Regions from separate parts of the Aliiglaciecola sp. NS0011-25 genome, predicted to be linked through region 1. Evidence: predicted binding sites of a transcription regulator. Region 1 holds the regulator's gene; each other region holds the start of a gene.
The links. Region 1 encodes sigma-54, which starts transcription at its own class of promoters, with help from an activator protein. Its sites were predicted from a motif close to GTTGGCACGNNNNTNGNNT; they were not measured.

Region 1 (5,566 bases):
ATCCACTGAGGTGCTTTAAGTCTGGCTCCCAATGTGGGTTAGGTAAAAATCGCGCATCGAATACATAATCGGCGTCTTTAGGAATGCCGTATTTAAAACCGAAGGATTCAAATACCAAAACTAGCCTAGAGCTTTTCTTGCCTAGAATTCGCTCTCGAACCAATTCAGCTAATTGATGCACCGAAAGTTTGTCTGTATCTAGATATAAGTCGGCGCGTTCCGCAATAGGGGCTAACAGTTGACCCTCTGCCTGAATCGCATCCGAAAGAGATTTGTTTTGACGAGATAACGGATGCAGTCGACGAGTTTCGCTGAAGCGTTTTATCAGCATGTCATCACTGGCATCTAAATAGACTATGGTCATGTCCCAAGTGGCAGGCAAATAATCAAGAATTTCGACTAATTCACCAGGTACCTTGGGAAGGTTTCTAACATCGATACTCACGGCCACTTGGTCATATTCATCCATAACCGTATGGGTTAGAGTCGGTAATAGGTTAACTGGGATATTGTCGACACAATAGTAACCTAAGTCTTCTAAAGACCTCAGTGCAATAGACTTTCCTGAACCAGAGCGGCCACTAATAATTATCAGTTTCATGCAACGATTGCCTCGTATAACTGAGCATTATCTTCTGCACGACGAATACGTTTCAGAATTTCCTTATCACTTAATTTTGTCGCGATGGTTGCTAAGGTTTGCAGGTGTCCGGCGGCTTTATCTTCAGGTACTAAAATTGCGAAAAATATGTCCACAGGACAATTATCCACAGCGTCAAAGTTGATAGAAGGATCACTGGTGATTAGAACTGCGACCACATCCTTTAAACCCGACAGTCTACCGTGTGGCAATGCAATACCATTCCCGATTCCTGTGCTGCCCATCTTTTCGCGGCTAACCAGACTATTTAAAATCGTTGTCTGATCAATGTCATCGATTTTTTCTGCCGCTATCAGGCTGATAGTTTCAAGAATTCGTTTTTTACTTGTCCCCTGGACTGCACAACTTGTGCAGTCAGGGGAAAGGATGTCTTTAATTTCCATTAATTAATCTAATATATGTTAATGACGCTTAATTTTTTCCTTGTGCTTGATTACCTGTCGATCAAGCTTATCTATCAATCCGTCAATTGCTGCGTACATATCGTTGTGCTCTGAGGTTGCAAATACTTCGCCTCCGCTAAGATGAACTGTCGCTTCAGCTTTTTGATTAAGCTTCTCGACATTAAGAATGACATGGACATTGTTGATATGATCAAAATGCCTTTCTAGCTTTGTAAATTTATTGTCTACATAATCTCGCAAAGAATCTGTAATTTCTACATGATGGCCAGTAAGGTTAATTTGCATATTAGCGTATTCCTTCTGTTGTTGAGCCTACAGCAGGCTCTTGCGTTGGTTAGACGGTGGGATCGATAAAGACTCCCGGTATTTTGCTATTGTCCTACGGGCGACCTGAATACCTTGGTCTGCCAGTAGATCAGCAATCTTACTGTCGCTAAGAGGCTTGGTAGGAAGCTCTGCTGCGACGAGTTTTTTAATTAATGCGCGAATTGCCGTTGAGGAACACTCTCCTCCAGAATCAGTTGCTACATGGCTGGAGAAAAAGTATTTAAGTTCATAAATTCCTCTAGGTGTATGCATATATTTCTGTGTGGTAACACGGGAAATAGTTGATTCATGCATATCTACCATTTCTGCGACATCATTTAACACCATTGGTTTCATCATTTCAGGTCCATGCTCAAAAAAACCAACCTGCTGCTGAACAATGCAGTTTGCGACTTTGAGTAAAGTGTCATTACGACTCTCTAGACTTTTTATAAACCACTTGGCTTCTTGCATATGCGACCGAATAAATTGACTATCACTGGTGTTTTTAGCGTTCCGGCTCATTGCCGCATATTGCTGATTTACATTCAGCTTAGGCAAACTATCGGGATTTAGCTCAACTTGCCAACGACCATTTTTCTTCATCACTGAAACATCTGGAATGACGTATTCAGATTCACCGATTAACAATGAACTACCAGGGCGTGGATTGAGTGTTTGCAATAACCGCATAGCTTCTCGTAATTCGTCTTCTTTTAGACGAGTTTTACGCATTAAAGTTCGGTAATCTTTACTGCCTAATAAGTCAGCATATTCGCTGATTAATAACTTAGCTTCATTTAACCAAGGGGTGTCAGGTGCAAATTGATTCATTTGTACCATTAAACATTCTTGCGGATTTCTTGAGCCTGAACCAATAGGGTCGAACATTTGAATACGTTTTAAAACGCATTCCACCTCATCAAGTTCAACCTCTTCATGGTCGAGACTAGCAAGAACATCTTCGGTGCTGATAGTGAGGTAACCAGACTCATCAATAGAGTCGATAATTGCGATTGCTATGGCAGTATCAACTTCAGAAAAAGGCGTTAAGCGCATCTGCCACAATAGGTGATCTTGAATATTTTCGGTTGTTTCACCTTGGAAAATTTGGTCGTCATCGCCGCCACTACCACCGCTTATTGAGGCGGGGGCTGAGGAGGCACTGATATATTCGTCCCATGTGCTATCTATGGGTAATTCGTCTGGGATATCTGCTTTTTCTAATGCCTCGTTTGTATCCATGGAATCAGAACTTGCGGATACCGTCTCCTCTGAGAACTTGTCATTACTGTCTGCTAAAGCGGAATCCCCAGTAGGGATATCTGAACCGTCTTCTACTTCTAAAAGTGGATTCGATTCTAACGCTTCCTGTATTTCCTGTTGTAAATCCAGCGTTGATAATTGCAATAGACGTATAGCCTGTTGCAATTGAGGCGTCATTGTTAGTTGCTGGCTGAATTTTAATTGTAACGAGGGTTTCATTTAGTTTTTTTATTCTTACTTGTTTAGCCACAAAGCTTTGGTTAAAAACAACATACCTCTACTATAGCTTGAATTGCTCGCCAAGGTATACATCTCTGACTTGTTGATTATTTAAAACTTCTTCTGCGGTTCCAGAAGCTATCAATTCACCATGACTCACAATATACGCTTTTTCACACACGTCTAGCGTTTCACGCACATTATGATCAGTTATTAATACACCAATACCTCTATCGCGTAGGTGTTGAATTATTTTTTTTATATCGTTTACTGAAATCGGGTCAACACCAGCAAAGGGTTCATCCAATAGAATAAACTCAGGGGCGGCCGCTAATGCACGAGCGATCTCGACTCTTCTGCGCTCCCCGCCTGATAAACTCATGCCAAGGCTGTTACGAATATGGTTAATATTGAATTCATCCAATAATGCATCCGCTTGCTCTTCTCGCTGATCAGAACTTAATTCTTTTCGGGTTTGCAAAATTGCCATGATATTTTGGTAAACGGTTAACTTACGAAATATAGATGATTCTTGAGGAAGATAACCAATTCCTTTTCGTGCACGGATGTGCATGGGTTGTAAGGTTAACTCGGTCTGATCAATATAAATCTCGCCTTTATCGAGTGGCACTAACCCAACAATCATATAGAAGGTCGTCGTTTTACCAGCACCATTGGGACCTAACAGGCCAACAATCTGTCCAGTAGAAACTTCAATGCTTACATCTCGCACCACTTGCCGAGATTTATAAGACTTCGCTAAATTGGTCGCTTTTAACGTTGCCATTAAGGTTTTTCATCCTGCAACTTGTCTTGCTCTTCTTCAGTTTTTTTAGTGTCGTCAGTTTGCCGATTGCGAATGCTTTCGGGTTGGAAAATGGCAGTGACACCGCCTTCTGCGTTGCCGTCACTTTCTGCTATCAATTGCTCTAATTCCATATTAAATTGAATCGATTCACCTTTAACAAGGCTACTATCCTGATTTAATTCGGCTGCACCATTGAGTGTCAGAGTACGATTCGATACTTCATATTTAATTTCATTGGCCGCGGCGCTAATATTACTGCCATCATCGAGGGTTTGGCTGTATTTTGCTGGTTTACCTCGGGCAATAAAAACTTCTTTACCTTCCCCTAAACCCGCAATAACCTCGACTTCGTCAGCCAAAATTTCAAGGCTACCTTGGGTGATTTTGACGTCTTTTCTAAATATCGACGTTTTGGTTTTGCCATCAAAAAAATTCGACTTTGAGTCAACTTTGATTGGCAAGCTAAAATCGTTCTCACCGGCAATAATAGCGGCGCTGAACATTAAGCTAATAAATAAAGCGCTAACGCGGCGCATATTGAGTTTGCACATGATTTTTAAGTTCATATTCCTGTGTAGTTAAATTTGCTACAAAACCGTTACTTTTAACAATGAAATCTTTCCCGTTTATCTCAACCGGTTCGTCAGACATCATTGTTTTATCGACTAAATTAATTTCTAAAAACTGGGTTCTGATTGTTTGCACAAATCCCGATTCATCGAGGCTTCTAATCTCTACATCAGTTTCTAATTGAATTCGATTATCCTCATACAGCGTGCCTTCCTCAGCTTCTACATGCCAAGGCGTTTGCTCATCGGAAACATAGATGGTGTATTTAGGTTGGCTGAATAAAGTGAAGCCTAGGATTTGATAATGTTCCATTTTAAGCGCGAATACCTGATGATTCACTTCGCCGTTTTCATTGTAAAGAGTGCTGCGCATATTCCTCGCCTGATAATTAGGCTGCCAGGAATCTTCATTACTAGAATCTGTCTGTTCTGGATCTGAACCCATCCACCCTGGCACATATACCATCAAGACTAGCACAAACAAGATGCCAATGCTTAGGGTGATACGATTCATACACTACTACCGTAAATACGATTTAATTTGTTGTTGGCAAACAAAATTAGATCACAGATTTCTCTCACTGCGCCAGCACCACCAGTTGTTTTAGTGACATATTCTGCCACTGATTTCACATATGGATGGCCATTAGGAACACTGATAGACACACTGCTTTGTTCAAACATACCTACATCAGGCATATCATCACCCATTGAAGCGATATTCTCTTTTTTTAGGTTTAATCCCGTTTTGAGTTTATGTACTGCGGTCTTTTTGTCTTCGACACCTTGAATGATCAGAGACACGCCTAGGGCTGACATTCTATTTTCCACAATGGCGGACTGGCGACCAGTGACTATTGCCACATCAATGCCAATTTCCAACATTGACTTTACGCCATAGCCATCAAGTGTATGAAACGCTTTAAGTTCTTCACCATTGTTTCCCATAAAAATGCTGCCATCAGAGAAGATGCCATCTACGTCACACACCAGTAATTTAATTTTACTAAGCTTATTAATGAAATGGTTATTAACTGGACCATAAAGGGTTTCAATAATTGACACTAAACAACTCCGGCTTTTAGTAACATATGCATATTTAATGCGCCAACTGGCTTATTTTCATGATCTACTGCAAACATTGAATTGATACTGTATTTCTCCATCAAATTAAGTCCTTCAACTGCTAACATTTCCGGTCGACCCGTTTTGCTGTTAGCTGTCATTACCTCAGAAACTGGGGTTGAGTGTATATCAATCCTATCATCAAGGATGCGGCGCAAGTCACCATCTGTAAAAATCCCAACCAACTTGCCAGTCTCGTCTATTATTC
Region 2 (5,566 bases), on a different contig from region 1:
GATTTGAAAGGCAAAACTGTCGCTATTTGGGGGTTGTCGTTCAAACCCAATACAGATGATATGCGCGAAGCGTCTAGTCGTGTTTTGATGGAAAATTTATGGGAAGCTGGCGCAAAGGTACAAGCCTACGACCCTGAAGCGATGGAAGAGACACAGCGTATTTACGGTGTACGTGATGATTTGAGTTTAACAGGTACCAAAGAAGCCGCACTTAAAGGTGCTGATTTCTTGGTTATTTGTACAGAGTGGCAGGCGTTTAGAGCACCTGATTTTGAGTTAATAAAACAGTCGTTATCTGAGCCATTATTATTTGATGGACGAAATTTATTTGAACCTTCGTTAATGCAGGAATACGGATTGCATTACTACGCCATAGGTCGTGGATTATCAATAAAGGAACGTTAATATGAGTCAGGTTAAAAAAGCAGTCATTCCAGTTGCAGGACTGGGGACGAGGATGTTACCAGCAACAAAAGCTATTCCAAAGGAAATGTTGCCAGTAGTCGATAAACCACTGATTCAGTACGTGGTTGGGGAATGTGTTGCCGCAGGTTTGAAAGAAATTATATTAGTAACTCATGCGAGTAAAAACAGTATCGAAAACCATTTCGATACCAGTTTCGAATTGGAAGCCACATTAGAAAAACGTGTTAAACGCCAATTGCTCGAAGCGGTGCAAGCTATCTGCCCTAAAGATGTAACCATTATGCATGTGCGTCAAGGTGTAGCGAAAGGCTTGGGCCACGCTATTCTATGTGCCCGTCCAATGATAGGCGACAACCCCTTTGCTGTTGTCTTACCTGATGTCATCATTGACGATGCCGCATGTAATCCGAAGAAAGATAACTTGGCTGATATGGTGGCTACTTTTAATACCAGTCAGGTAAGTCAAATCATGGTGGAAGCGGTGCCTGATGATCAGGTTCATAAATACGGTGTGGTTGATTTAGCTGGAAAAGAGCTGGGTGAAGGTGAGTCAGCTAAAATCCATAAGATGGTAGAAAAGCCACCTTTGGAAGAAGCGCCTTCTAATTTAGCTGTTGTTGGTCGTTATGTTTTATCTGAAAGTATTTGGGATGAATTGGAAAAAACTCAGCCAGGTGCTGGCGATGAAATTCAACTCACTGATGCCATTGATACCATGATGGAAAAAGAACAGGTTGATGCATATTACATGACCGGTAAAAGCCATGATTGTGGAAGTAAGTTAGGTTATATGAAAGCCAATATCGAATACGGCTTACGCCACGAAGAAATTAAAGATGAGTTTCTTGAGTTTCTGAAAGAGACGATTAAATAATACTGAAAGAACTTAATAATGGCGCCAATTTGGCGCCATTTTTTATTTCACCGAAATAGATGTTTTCAATTTCTCTAACATTCGATTGCCAATGCCTTTAACGTTGGTGATATCTTCCACACGCTTGAAGCTGCCATTGGCTTTTCTATAAGCGACTATGTCTTGCGCTTTTTTTGAACCAATACCAGGTAAGGCTTCTAAATCGTCGGCTGTTGCTGTATTTAAATTGATAGGTGTTGACTGAGTTTGTAACTGAGTCTTCGCAGTTTCAACTTTTTGATTTAAACTTTTCGCTTGAATGGTTAGTGGGCTGCTTGCTAAAAAGACTGCACAAGCAACTACTAAAGTAGGTAAGAACTTTTTCATATAGATTCTCCGTGTTCATTTTTAATCCGTTAGTGCTTAATTTGCACGATTTAAAATTAGTCCGGCTTTGAATACATGTAAAGTCTAGTTTTCAGTCAAAGTAGATATTGGGTAAGAAATTGCGGTTTGCAAGGTCGTCATTAAAACAGACATTTTTTAAAGGGATTAAAAAAGGCCCTTGAAAAGGACCTTAGTTAGACTCTACTGTTCAGTAGAAACTTCAGTGTAGGTTTATGCTAGGCTATTTTCTGCGACCAAGCGCTAATAAACCCATGCCTAGTAATAAAATACCTGCAGGCTCAGGAATACTGGCAGCGTCTACAGAAGCAGCAGATAATGTTTGAACTTCACCTGAGCTCACTTCAGTCAGTCTGATTGAGTTATTACCACTACAGCAGTTTTCAGCCCAAAACAATTCGATAGTGTGGCTACCAATTGCGATGTTGTTCAAATCAATAGTAAAAACATCTGAGTTGTTCCAATTGTACTTCCACCAAAGGTTGTCAGTTCGTTCTGAAACTAAGATTCCATCAAAAAACAGTTCTGCACCATAACCGGCGTCTAACCCTGCTTCAAGTGTCCAACTTCCTTCATAGCTCATGTCAAATTCAACAGTTAGTAAATTCACACTGTCTCTATCTGTATTGAAATTGTCGGTAGAGCTAATGGTGTTAACCGAAGATGAAGGCAATAAATCAAACGCGGCTTGCAGATCACTGCTATTAAAGCTGGCGTCGATATCGCGAGATTCTAACGTGATTACGGCTGCGTTTGCCGATGCGGAGATTACCAAACTTGCTAATAAAGCAGATTTTAAAAGATTTATCATGACTACTTCCTATGATACTAAAAATAATTTTAAAAACCGGGTAAAGCACAATGTGTGCCATATTTTAAGTTGTTGATTTTAATGGAATAAATTTTAAATTGGCAGGAGGTCCGACTAGTTGTGTTAAATATTTCGACAGTTCTAAATCGAAAAAGCCACTACAATATTAAATGTAATGGCTTGATGTAGATCGAATCTAATTTGTTAGTTTAAAGTCTATCTAATACCGCTTGAGTAAAGTCTGTGGTGCCGTGCTGGCCGCCCAGATCTCGTGTGGTGCGATCACCAGATTCGATAACGTCTTTGAGGGCATTACGGATTTTTTCAGCTTTATCACCCATCTGTAAATATTCAAGCATTTGTACTGAGGCAAGAATAACAGAGGTTGGATTCGCTAGGTTTTTACCTGCAATATCTGGTGCTGAGCCATGTACCGCTTCAAAAATGGCGCAGTCTGAACCTATGTTTGCACCTGGTGCCATACCTAAACCGCCCACTAGGCCTGCACACAGGTCGGATAGAATATCACCAAACAAGTTGGTGGTTACCATGACATCAAATTGATGTGGGTTCATAACCAATTGCATACACGCATTGTCAACGATCATCTCTGTTGACTCGATATCGGGATATTTATCGGCTATTTCTCTGGCTACTTTTAAAAACAAACCTGATGTTGATTTTAAAATATTCGCTTTGTGTACTGCTGTAACTTTTTTACGTCCTTCGCGGCGAGCTAACTCGTAAGCGAATGTGATAATACGTTCTGCGCCTTTGCGCGTAATGATACTCTTTGCTTCGGCTTCTGTGCCGTCGTCTGAAACCACTTGCCCTAAGCCTGAGTACATTCCTTCAGTATTTTCTCTGACGGTAATGATATCAATGTCTTCGTAACGTGCTTTGGTACCTTTGAAAGACAAAACTGGACGAACGTTTGCGTACATCTGGAACTTTTTACGCAAGCTAACGTTAATAGACGTAAAGCCTTCTCCCACTGGCGTTGTCAGTGGACCTTTTAACGCAACTTTGTTCTTTTCAATAAGATCTAAAGTCTCTTGCGGTAACAGTTCGCCGTGATTCTCCAGCGCCATTAAACCTGCATCGGCAAAATCATACGCAAAGTCGCAGCCAACTTTTTCTAATATCTGTAGGGCAGAATCGACGATATCAGGTCCGATACCATCGCCTTTGATAACGGTAATACGTTGTTGTGTCATGATGAATTCCTATTTTACACTTTGAGGGCTGGGTATTTAACCGGCGTCTAGACTGAAATTTAGGGGCGAATTTATACCATTTTTTCAGTTAATTTTCCACGTATTACCGCCATTTCACCGTTATTCCAGTAGATTTTTTGAATTTTAAGGTAAAGCGCAGTAACTGTGACTTTGTTGCAGTGAGTTAGCTAACAATTCGCTAACTTTTTGTTCATTTAATTTTAAAAACCTTAAGCTGTTAGTATAAAAACGTTGCGATACATCATTTAATTGGTGTTCGGAAAAATACAGTCGTCTGGCTAATAGAACACTTAAACCTAGTGTTACTGTCAATGTGTTAAGAATCGGATTTTTCGACAGTTCATCGGAATCCTGACTATTTGCCATTATTGCATCACTATATAAAGTGGGTTGTTGCCAAGCTTGGCATAACTTTAGGCTGTGATTGCGTAACGTTTCGGGATTACGAAAATCGAATAAATAGCTAATGTCTTGTTGTCGCTCTTGACGCCGAGTCCATTGAGTACGGGTTTTTAGTGCTGGTTGGGTAAATAGGCCACTGCAGGCAAAACACAACAATGTTGATGCTTCCTCTGGAGATACATGTTTATTTTGTGCGCTGAGGTTGGCTGCAATTTGACAGGCCAATCGAATAAATTGCGTAAAGTTTTGTTGCAAGGGGAAATGACTTTGATTCAATCTCAATAACAAAGCTTGTTGAATAAGCATTGAATTTGCTTTCACGTAACCGTGCATCATTAAACCATGCTTTACCTGTTGCACTGGTAGCTTATTTCTATTCGAAATTGTCGCTGTTTGTTTTAGGTAATCAGCAAAGGCGGGCTCGGAACTAATTTGCAATGCTAATTTGTCGATATCCACTGAACCGCTATTAAGGTGCTTTTGAACTTCCAGCAGTAATGTAGGCGGTTTGTCTAATGGGAAGTTATCTTCTATTGGGTTGATACAATCGCTTTTTTCAATTTGCCAATTGATATCCCACCATCGCTGAATTTGACTAAAGCCAGTTACTGTTTGTGTCGCTGATACCCGTTGAATATTGTCGTTAAATACGCGCTTCAATTGGGCTTTCTCATCTCCTTTTGAATTAATGATAATTACCAGTACTTTATCTTCAGATACACTCAACACAACCGCAGGCTGCTGTTGATCAAGCTTTACTAGCGTGCCGGGACAAATCAGCGTTGGATATTGGAGCAATCCATTTAAGCTATTTAAGTAACTCTCTGGACAGGTTTGAGTCAGTTTTCGGATTGCACTGGAGAAATGGACTGGCTTTTTTACCTCACTGGGAGTAACTTGCGTCGCAAGTTGATGGGCCAACAAAATAACCTGTTGGTTTTTGGTCAGATCTTTTGGCCAACTCCGGTTATTTTCAAATTTAGAAAAAAGGTATTTGTAGACTTGATACCCATCCATCCAAGTTTGTAGATTGGCTCTGTTAAGAATTTGCAATAGTCGAACGCTTTTCCGGTGGTGGGAAGGCCGTTGGTTTTGTTGATAAAACCCTTGTAGATCTTCCTGACGTTCACAATAAAGAGTGAGTATGCAACTCAATAATTGTTGGCAGCATAAGTCGTTGATGCGTGCTCGGTTACAAATGAGTGCACAATAGACTAGGGTGTTAAACGTTAGATTATTTAAAAAACCACTTCTAGATTTGTACAGAAGCGGTTGGGCGACAAAAACATCAGGCGAGAGTTTAAATGCAGATAAAAAGTATTCAGAAACTTTGACAATGCGTTTAATTTGCTCAGGTCCAACGGGGTTTTGTCGCACTTCTTCAAGTACCGTGGAAACCTGCCCGAATGCTTTTAACAAGCTCTGCGTTGG
Region 3 (5,566 bases), on a different contig from region 1:
GGATTGAAAATATTTAATCCAGCTCCCCAAGTGCCTATCCAAAGTAGGCCATTCTTGGCTTTATGAACGGTCAATAACTTATTGCTACCTAAGGTTTGTAGATCTGTTTCATCCGATAAATAACGCATGAATTTTTGAGTTTTTATGTCAAACAAATTCAAACCACCACCAAAGGTAGTAATCCATAATTTGTTATTGCCAGCAGGTTCAATTGAGGTAACCCCCGGTGCTGATAAAGCGTTAGGATTGTTTTTATCCGCAGGGTAATGAGCGAAGGTCATCGTGCGAGTATCGAGTTTACTCATACCTTGGTCTTGATAGCCAATGTAAAGCTCATCACCATTTTCAGAGTAAAGTGACATCACAGTGTTACTGCGTAACGAATTATCGTCATTTTCATCCGCAACTAAATGTTGAATAATGCCAGTTTCAACATTTAACAAATCCAATCCACCAATCGAGCCTATCCAGATTTGATTTTCTTTGCCGTCAAAAAAAGTATTGATGTAACTACCGCTAAGGCTTTTTGATTTGTCTACCGCTTCCCGAATGTGGTCAAAGTTAGAGGTAGCCGTATTCCACTTGTTCAACCCCTTAATACTTCCTACCCAAAACACATTACCGCGATCTTGGAATAAGTAAGTTAACTTGCTATCTGAAAGGCTATAAGGGTTTTGTTTTTCAGGTTTGATATGTAAAAACGATTCACTATCGCTTTCCAATCGAAAAAGACCGTCAGAGGTAGCTAACCAAATTTTATTATTGCGATCTTGATATATATGGCTGATTTTCTGGTCAACTAGGGGCTCAGGTAACCAAACTCTGTAATCATCATTCGCTTCTTTGGGCAAAGTAATAACAGTTGCACCTTTATCACTGCCTAGCCAAAGCCTGTGTTGACTGTCAACCATAATTGTCTTTACTTGATTAGTTTGCCCCCCCGTAACTAAGTCCATTTCCGCAGCGTCCACTAAAACCTGATGGGAATTGGCGTCGAGTTTGATTACGCCTAAACCTAGGGCTGAGACCCACAAATTGCCTTGCTGGTCTTCGCTGATACTTTGCACTGAAATACGCTTTGTTTCGTCAGCGCTAAGGGCTACATTAGTGAAATCATCAGTGGCTGGATTATATATATTCAATCCGTTGTCAGTGCCAATCCAAATTTGATTTTGTGATGAGTTAAACAGTACTCGCACAGTGTCTGAATTTATACTACCTTTGTCTGCGGCTTGATATCGGTAATGTTTGAAGGTTTGCGAGCTTTTATCAAACACATTAACGCCATTGCGTGTGCCTATCCATAGGACATTTTTTTGCGGCTCTATAATCGAATAGACCCAATCAGAACTTAACGAGTCTTTATTTCTGGAACTGTAAGTGAATACTTTGAATTGATAACCATCATATCGGTTCAGGCCTTCTTGCGTGCCAAACCACATGTATCCTTCAGAGTCCTGAAAGGCGGTTAATATATTTTCTTGGGACAACCCTTGGTCTAGGGTAATACGCTGAAACTTAATATTTTCATTATCTGCTATCGCGTTAAAAGCGCTAAACAATACAATTAAAATAAGCATTATTTGTAATTTTAGGTTTTTAACTAGCATCAATGACTTCATCTATTTATTTTGTCCTAATCGTTGAAAGCATGAGCATCTTAGTAGCCGATTACCACATGTTCAACCAAAATTGATAACTCTTTTATTCTGAAACAAGCAAGCTGCATTCATGGAATGCAGCTTGCTATTACGCAATGTAGAATTAATTAGTCTATTTCAATTTCCAATAGCTGATTTGATTGTTGTTCATCATTCGCTACAGATTCGTCTAACAATGCTTGGTTAACAGTTTCGATTGATGTATTTCCATCCCATACTGAACCTTCGATTGAAGTTAAGGCATCCCAAATTGAGCCTTGGATAGACGATAAACCATCCCAAATCGAACCTTCAAGGGCAGTAGAACCATCCCAGATTGAACCTTCAAGACTAGACAAACCATCCCAAAGTGAACCTTCAAGGGCGGTAGTGCCATCCCAAATTGAACCTTCTAATACTGAGAATCCATCCCAGATTGAACCTTCAAGTATAGTAGAACCATCCCAAATCGAGCCTTGCAGGGCAGTAGTACCATCCCAGATTGAACCTTCAATAGTCGCTGAACCATCCCAAATTGAACCTTGAAGTGCAGTGGTCCCATCCCAAATTGAACCTTCAATTGCAGTAAGTCCATCCCAGATAGAGCCTTCAATTGTTGTCGTACCATCCCAGATTGAACCTTCAGCTACGAATTCACCATTACCTAGTGCTAACAACAGTTGACCTTGTTCAGTCACTCGTGCTGGCCCTTTAAAGTGAGCAACACCGTTCAAATCAGCTGTAAGATCTAAGCCTACATTGGCACAACCTGAAGCAGTACTTGTAACTGCCGCATAGGCATTGATTAGACCTGCACCTTGTGTGAAAGGACCATAAGCTTCACCTGTAGATGGATCTGTCATAGCTGACGCTGAATCAATCAAACGACACTTTACATCATCAGGGCTTAAGTAAGGATTGTGTTGCAACATTAAAGCAACCGTACCTGTAACCACTGCAGCTGCCTGTGAAGTACCAGATATCATGTGGTAATCTTCACCGGTCTCAGATTCTACGAAGTTTTTGTTTTTCAGTAAATTTTTGTTCATTTTAGAGCTGATATGCCCGCCAAATGCTACGATTTCAGGTTTAACAAAGCCCTCTACTGAAGGTCCCTTAGACGAGAACGTAGTCATACGATCATCACTTGCATCGCTGGGAGTATAACTGTCTGTCGCTGCACCAACGGTAATAATATACGGATTGTTACCTGGAACTGACACTGTCGCATAATCTGAGCCAGTGTTACCCACTGAAGTCACCACTACAATACCAGCATCCCATAAACGCATCACAGCTTGGTTAATTGGATCGCTCCAATAGTTAGATTGCACACTAGCCCCTAACGACAAATTTAGCACACGGATACGATAGCGATTACGGTTTTGATAGATATAGTTTAAGCCGTCTAACACATCCGTATAGCTGCCGTTTCCTGAAGCATCAAAGGCTTTAACAGATAACAAATATACATCTGGCGCCATGCCGTTAAACTTACCATCTTCACTTTTTAAACTGCTGGCAATTATCCCGGTCACGTGACTACCATGACCGTTTTGGTCATCATTCAAAGTTCGCGTCTTTTTACTTTTAATCGCGTTATACTTATAAAATGCACGAGCACGGTCATATTGATTGCGTAATAAATATTTACCTTGGCTTCCGCCCATCAATGTACCGCTGTCTAAAACAGCTACTGTCACACCTCGTCCAGTAATCCCCCTTTCATGCAACAAATCTGCCTGAGTTTGAGTGGCGATATTATTATCGATGGCGAATTTTTTAAGTTGGCCTGATGCACTTTCCAACTTCCCATTATCACTTCCCATGGTCATTACGTTTCTATCTGCGGTAACGTGCAAACCAGATATATTGGCTAGTTCATCAGCCTGAGAAACAGACAAATATGCGCTTATGGCGTTGATAATAGGGAATTCACGAGCCACCGCACCACCAACGCGCTCTACTGCAGAAACTAGAGCATCGCGACCTAACCCCTGTAATATATAGGATTGTTCTTTTGCAACGTTCTGTTTAATAACCATTTGCGGGGTACTGCCCGATTCGGTAAAAAAAGGAACACTGCTACTATTGGCTTGAGTTGTCAGCATCACTGCTGAAACACTGCCAATTAGTGATAACGCTCCAACTAACAATGTTTTCTTATCTGTAAAAAAACTCATTTTACCACTCCACTTCGGATAAATTTTAATCTCTACAGATATCAATGCACACACCATGCCAGATTTAAAAATAAGTGTAACCCATTGTTTTAATTGATTTAATATAATTTATCAAAAACAAAACTTAAAATATGAAACATAAACTTAAATACTGAACAAAAATAAGAACCACTTATTCATAATTTAAGTCATAAATGCGAGTCCAATTAAATTACCTTAAAATTTGCGTTACTTGCCTTTAGTATTTGTTAGACAAAGTAACAAAAGCCTTCTTTAAGATGTATTGATAACCGTTATTAGGGTGTCCCCCTGAAATAGGCATTGAGAAGCAAGCTAGTGATGGTTATCCTGCACCTAACATTAATACAAATTTACTCCCGAGTTCTCTGCATGAGCAATAGCAATAGCAATAGCAATAGCAATAGCAATAGCAATAGCAATAGCAAAATAATTCTAACCATCCTTTTCATCGCAATAGCAGTATTGTGTTATGTCATGTTTGCACCTCCTGCTCATGAGCCAATTGAGCTGTCAGAGGAAGTCAAAAAAGAGTTACTGAATGAGACCGGCGATATCGGTATGCAACAACAACAGCATCCACAACATTCACAGCCGGAGGAACAAGAAATAGATTTGGAAGGTATACCGCCAAGCCCATTAGATATTTCATTAATAGGCGTGGTAGCCAGTGATGTGGATACTGAAGCCTCAGCAACCATTCAATCACGTTTACAAATTCGCACTTACTTTATTGAGGACCAAATTGCATACACCAATGCGGTTATTCAAGAAATAAGGAACGATAGGGTTATATTGTTAAATGAAGGTCAACGACAGGTTTTATTGCTTAGAGGAACCGCTTCGAGTGATGAAGACAAGGGAAGCACTAATACCAATTCAAACTCATCAAATGGTTATGATCAAAATTCCAATGATGATGACATTGCAAAATCAATTGGCAATCGGCCTAAATTATTAGAGCACATTATTCATATTTCACCGTTTGACCAAAATGACTTATCGGCAGGTTTTAACGTGTCTCCAGGCATGAATCCAAAACTGTATAAAAGTGCAAATTTCAAACAAGGTGATATTTTACAAAAAATAAATGGTAACGATATCACCACAGAAGAGGGACTAGAGGCCGTTCAAACATTACTGCCCACCGCTCAAACATTGGTGTTTAGCGTATTACGTGGTGGTCAAGTGATTAGTTTATATTTAGATATTCCTTCAGAAAACCTAAGTATTCAGAAAATTTAGAAAAACGAAAATAGGCAAGGATGCTTATAGTTAAATAGACACAAAGAAAATTAAGAAAAAGGACAGAAGGAAAATAAGGGAGTTTAACGGTTATTAAATAACTGAGATATTGAGAAGGGATCTTCTAAATATGGTGCGGAAGGAGAGACTTGAACTCTCACGCCGTGAAGCACTGGAACCTAAATCCAGCGTGTCTACCAATTCCACCACTTCCGCAAGTGGGGTGGACGATGGGGTTTGAACCCACGACCACCGGAATCACAATCCGGGGCTCTACCAACTGAGCTACGTCCACCACTGTGTTACTCTTTTCTACACTAAATCTTTTTTACTTACCAGATAATTATATATCCGTATTCATCTGTCACTCTCATTAAATATACATTATCGAGAAGTAACACTAGATATCAAATTCATATCCAACCGTTCCGCTGGCGCGTCCGGCAGGATTCGAACCTGCGACCACCCGCTTAGAAGGCG

Region 2: a site for sigma-54 is predicted at 2,539-2,557, ahead of ABWV72_RS07740 (CCXG family PEP-CTERM protein). Genes of this name have one in related genera too.
Region 3: a site for sigma-54 is predicted at 3,868-3,886, ahead of ABWV72_RS07140 (S8 family peptidase). Genes of this name have one in related genera too.

What each region holds. Positions count from the first base shown of each region.
Region 1 is NZ_BAABWR010000020.1:77,080-82,645, forward strand. Features, by position in the region: gene rapZ (RNase adapter RapZ) at 1-601, opposite strand, end outside; gene ptsN (PTS IIA-like nitrogen regulatory protein PtsN) at 598-1,044, opposite strand; gene hpf (ribosome hibernation promoting factor) at 1,063-1,350, opposite strand; gene ABWV72_RS16710 (RNA polymerase factor sigma-54) at 1,378-2,856, opposite strand; gene lptB (LPS export ABC transporter ATP-binding protein) at 2,918-3,643, opposite strand; gene lptA (lipopolysaccharide transport periplasmic protein LptA) at 3,643-4,200, opposite strand; gene lptC (LPS export ABC transporter periplasmic protein LptC) at 4,187-4,747, opposite strand; gene kdsC (3-deoxy-manno-octulosonate-8-phosphatase KdsC) at 4,744-5,298, opposite strand; gene ABWV72_RS16735 (KpsF/GutQ family sugar-phosphate isomerase) at 5,298-5,566, opposite strand, start outside.
Region 2 is NZ_BAABWR010000007.1:62,166-67,731, forward strand. Features, by position in the region: gene ABWV72_RS07725 (UDP-glucose dehydrogenase family protein) at 1-405, shown strand, start outside; gene galU (UTP--glucose-1-phosphate uridylyltransferase GalU) at 407-1,300, shown strand; gene ABWV72_RS07735 (ComEA family DNA-binding protein) at 1,343-1,666, opposite strand; gene ABWV72_RS07740 (CCXG family PEP-CTERM protein) at 1,908-2,495, opposite strand; gene ABWV72_RS07745 (isocitrate dehydrogenase) at 2,705-3,712, opposite strand; gene ABWV72_RS07750 (hypothetical protein) at 3,857-5,566, opposite strand, start outside.
Region 3 is NZ_BAABWR010000006.1:130,698-136,263, reverse strand. Features, by position in the region: gene ABWV72_RS07145 (ligand-binding sensor domain-containing protein) at 1-1,622, opposite strand, end outside; gene ABWV72_RS07150 (GGDEF domain-containing protein) at 1-17, shown strand, start outside; gene ABWV72_RS07140 (S8 family peptidase) at 1,769-3,823, opposite strand; gene ABWV72_RS07135 (type II secretion system protein N) at 4,214-5,086, shown strand; tRNA gene ABWV72_RS07130 (tRNA-Leu) at 5,218-5,302, opposite strand; tRNA gene ABWV72_RS07125 (tRNA-His) at 5,306-5,381, opposite strand; tRNA gene ABWV72_RS07120 (tRNA-Arg) at 5,519-5,566, opposite strand, start outside.